DNA from 2 places in the Marinactinospora endophytica genome. Region 1 is predicted to be linked to the other one. Evidence: riboswitches for the same ligand, from Rfam matches in the RefSeq annotation. Region 1 holds a riboswitch; the other holds the start of a gene.

Region 1 (2,195 bases):
GGTCGTCACCGGCCCGCTCGTCGGACCCACACCCGCGGGCGCGGGCGTCGACATCCTCCCCGTGGAGGACGACGCGGGATGGGAACGGCTGGCGGAACTGTTCCGGCTCGACCACGAAGAGGAGGACGCAGGGGAGGGCCGCCCGCCGCGCCCGGCCGAGGAGACCGCCCAGGCCGTCCTCGCCCGCAGGGCCAAGACGCCCGCGGTGCGCTACTGGCTGGCCGTCGAAGAGGGCAGGCCGTGCGGGTTCTTCTCCTCCTGGCCGCGCCGGGGCGAGATGGCCAAGGTCGAGGACCTGTTCGTGCGTCCGGAGCACCGGGGCAGGGGAGTGGCGACCCGCCTGCTGCACCACGCGGTCGCCGACGCCCGCTCCCAGGGGGCCGGCCCGGTCCTCATCCGCGCCGCCCACGACGACCGGCCGAAGCACCTCTACGCCCGGATGGGGTTTCGCCCGGTCGCGGTGACGCGCTACTACGCCTTCGACGGCGGCGACTGATCCGCGGAGGACGCCTGTGAGGGCGTGTGCGATCCTGGGAGCGGCGTCGGCCGGTGGCTCCTCCGTGAGCCATCGGCGTGCAGGAACCCGGTGCGAATCCGGGGCGGTCCCGCCACTGTGACCAGGGAGCAGGCCCGCATACTCCGCCACTGCCGGACCTCACCGGTGGGAAGGCGCGGGCGAGCGAGGATCTGGGAGCCAGGACACTGCCAGGCGCCACGACCCACCCCTCACGGGCGTTGAGGGTGTGCGCGGGATGTCCGCGCGCCGTCCACGCCCGGCGCACCCCCGGGCGTGGACTCCCGGGAAGGAAGGACCCGTGTGAGCACTGCTGCTCGCTATCCCTTCAGCGCGATCGTCGGCATGGCCGACCTCAAGCTCGCGCTCCTCGTCAACGCGGTCTCCCCAGCGGTCGGCGGTGTGCTGGTACGCGGGGAGAAGGGCACCGCCAAGTCAACGGTGGTACGCGCGCTCGCCTCGCTGCTGCCCGATGTCGAGGTGGTCGCGGGGTGCCGTTTCTCCTGCGACCCCGCCGCCCCCGACCCCGACTGCCCTGACGGGCCGCACCCCGGTGCCGCGGCCCACCAGGCCCAGACCCGTCCGACCCGCCTGGTGGAGCTCCCCGTCGGGGCCAGCGAGGACCGGCTGGCCGGCTCCCTCGACATCGAACGCGCGCTCACCGAGGGGGTCACCGCGTTCGAGCCCGGCCTGCTCGCCGCCGCCCACCGTGGCGTGCTCTACGTCGACGAGGTGAACCTGCTCCACGACCACCTCGTCGACCTCCTGCTCGACGCGGCCGCGATGGGGACCTCCCACGTCGAACGTGAGGGGGTGTCGGTCCGCCACGCCGCGCGGTTCCTGCTGGTGGGGACCATGAACCCCGAGGAGGGTGAGCTGCGGCCACAGCTCCTCGACCGGTTCGGACTCACCGTCGAGGTGGCCGCCACCCGGGAGCCGGCCGAGCGCGCCGAGGTGGTGCGCCGCCGGCTCGCCTTCGACGCCGACCCGGCGGGGTTCGCCGCCGCCTACGCCGATGAGGAGGCGCGTCTGGCCGCGCACATCCGGGCCGCTCGGCGGCGTCTGCCCCGGGTCGTCCTCACCGACGCGGCGCTGCGGCAGATCACGGCCGTGTGCGCGGCCTTCGACGTGGACGGGTTGCGCGCCGACCTGGTCACCGCGCGCGCGGCGATGGCGCTGGCCGCCTGGAGGGACCACCCGGAGGTCACCTCCGACGACGTCCGCGACGCCGCCCGCCTGGCGCTGCCGCACCGGCGTCGGCGCGACCCCTTCGACGCCCCCGGCCTCGACGAGGACCGTCTGGACGAGGCGCTCGAACAGGCCGGGGCCGACGACCCCTCCGACCCGGGGGACGGCCCCGAGGGGCCGGACGGGCCGGACGGGCCCGGCGGGGGCGGCGGGGGCGGCCCCGCCCCGCGGCCAGGGGATCCCGACGCCGCGCCGCCCGCGGCCTCCGGACCCGAACGGCCGCAGACCACCCCCGAGGACACCCCTCAGGAGGGCGGCCCCGGCGGCTCCGGCGAGACCGCAGCCGATCCCGGCGAGACCTACCGGCCGCGGTTGCTCAGCGTTCCCGGGCTGGGAAGCGGCGCTCCCGGCCGCCGCTCCCGCGCCGAGACGCCCTCTGGCCGCACCTCGGGGGCGCGGCTGCCCCGCGGACGGATCGGGGCACTGCACCTGC
Region 2 (2,195 bases), on a different contig from region 1:
TGGGTTCTTCTTCTTCACCTTCGCGGTCATCGCCGGGCTGGCGGCCTTCGTCCAGATCAACCCGATCCACCTGTTCGGGCCGTTCACCCCGACGTCCATCACCTCGGGCCTCCAGCCCGACTGGTACATGGGCTTCCTGGAGGGTGCGCTGCGCATCTTCCCGAACTGGTTCGACTTCACCATCGCGGGTTACGCGGTGCCGATGGGCGTCTTGCTGCCCGGCCTGGGCGGCATGGGCCTGCTCTTCGGCGGCCTGGCGGCGTGGCCGTTCATCGAGGCCTGGATCACCGGGGACAAGCGCCACCACAACGTGGCCGACCGTCCGCGCAACGCCCCGACCCGCACCGGCATCGGTGCGGCGGGTGTGACCGCCTACGGTCTGATCTGGCTGGCCGGCTCCAACGACATCCTGTCGGAGACGTTCTCCATCAGCCTGTACGCGACGACGTGGTTCTTCCGCATCGCGATCATCCTCGGCCCGATCATCGCGTTCATCGTGACCAAGCGCATCTGCCTCGGTCTGCAGCGCCGGGACCGCGAGATCCTGGAGCACGGCTACGAGAGCGGCACCATCCAGCAACTCCCCAGCGGTGAGTTCATCGAGGTGCACAAGGAGTCCTCCCCGGACACCGTGCACGTCCTCCAGAGCAAGCCGCCGGCCCGCATCGACATCGACTCCACCGACGAGAACGGGGTGGAGCCGCCGAGCGGGCGGGGGGCCAAGGGACGGCTTCGCGCGCGTCTGGCCCACTGGTACACCAAGGACAACGTCTCCTTCGAGGGCGTCCGTCCGCACAGTGGGCACCACCTCCACCACGGCGCCACCGCGTCCGAGGAGGAGTCCGTGAAGGCCCACTGAGCCCGTCTCGGTGGCCTGTGAAGGGCCCGGCCTCCCCCGCGCCACGGGGAGGCCGGGCCCTTCGGCGTTCCCGGCCGCTCTTCGCCCGCGGGGCCTGTGATACCTTGCAGCCGCCAGCCGCCCCGCACGGGGCAGGGAATCCGGTGCGAATCCGGAACTGACGCGCAGCGGTGAGGGGGACGGACGGGGCACGGGCCACTGGGACCATCCTGGGAAGGCGCTCCGGCCGGACGAACCCGAGTCCGAAGACCTGCTGGCACTCTGGTCTCCCGCCGACCGGAGGAGGATGCCCGCCGGGCCCCGCGACCGGGCCCCACGCGAAAAGGACGGCCGTGCCGACCCCCCATCGTCCCCTCGTCCCCGTCCTGCTCTCCCTCGCCCTGTGCGCCGCCACCGGATGCGGTGCCGACTCCGCGGACCCGACCACGCACGCCGCCCCGGAGTCCGCCGTGACGGTCCACAACTGCGGCCGTGACGTGGTGGTCGCCGAGCCGCCCCAGCGCGCGGTCTCGCTCAACCAGGGGTCGACCGAGATCCTGCTCTCCCTCGGCCTGGCCGACCGGATGGTGGGGACCGCCACCTGGACCGATCCCGTCGCCGAAGGGCTGGAGCAGGCCAACGCGGGCGTGCCCCGCCTGGCCGACAACGCCCCCTCGTTCGAACGGGTCCTGGACGCGGAGCCCGACTTCGTCTCCGCGTCGTTCGTCTCGACCCTGGGCGAAGGCGGCGTCGCCACCCGCGACGACTTCGAGCGGCTCGGGGTGGCGACCTACCTCTCCCCGGCCGACTGCGCCAAGTCCTCCTTCGACAGGGGCGACGGTTCCCGCGCGGAGCCGTTGACGATGCAGGACGTCTACGGTGAGGTGCGCGACCTCGCGAGGATCTTCGGAGTCCAGGAGCGCGGCGAGGAGCTGGTCGCCGACCTCTCCTCCCGTGTGGACGCCGCCACCCGTGACGTCGACGCCTCCGGCACCACCGTGCTCTTCTGGTTCGCCAACTCCGAGGCGCCCTACCTGGCGGGATGCTGTGGGGCGCCGGGCATCATCACCGAAGCCGTCGGCGCGGAGAACGCCTTCGACGACACCCACGACGAGTGGCCCCAGGTCAACTGGGAGACCATCGCCGACCGCGACCCCGACGTTCTCGTGCTCGGCGACCTGACCCGGGACAGCCAGACGGCCGAGTCCGGTGCGGCCAAGATCGACTTCCTGAAGTCCACTCCGGTCACCCGCCACATGGACGCCGTCGAGAACGACCGATTCATCCTCGTCAGCGGTGCCGCCATGAACCCGTCGATCCGCACCGTCGAGGGGATCGAACAGGTCGCCGCCGGGCT

Evidence for each region. A riboswitch is a leader RNA that binds a small molecule or an ion and turns the genes downstream of it on or off. The one in region 1 is predicted to bind cobalamin.
Region 2: it holds a riboswitch for cobalamin, as region 1 does, so the genes downstream of both, ACYVHU_RS02270 (ABC transporter substrate-binding protein) here and ACYVHU_RS24705 (magnesium chelatase subunit D family protein) in region 1, are expected to answer to the same signal.

Annotation. Positions count from the first base shown of each region.
Region 1 covers NZ_BAAGVM010000017.1:57,005-59,199, reverse strand. The annotation lists gene ACYVHU_RS24710 (GNAT family N-acetyltransferase) at 1-496, shown strand, start outside; cobalamin riboswitch at 577-705, shown strand; gene ACYVHU_RS24705 (magnesium chelatase subunit D family protein) at 818-2,195, shown strand, end outside.
Region 2 covers NZ_BAAGVM010000001.1:512,271-514,465, reverse strand. The annotation lists gene qcrB (cytochrome bc1 complex cytochrome b subunit) at 1-859, shown strand, start outside; cobalamin riboswitch at 957-1,131, shown strand; gene ACYVHU_RS02270 (ABC transporter substrate-binding protein) at 1,225-2,195, shown strand, end outside.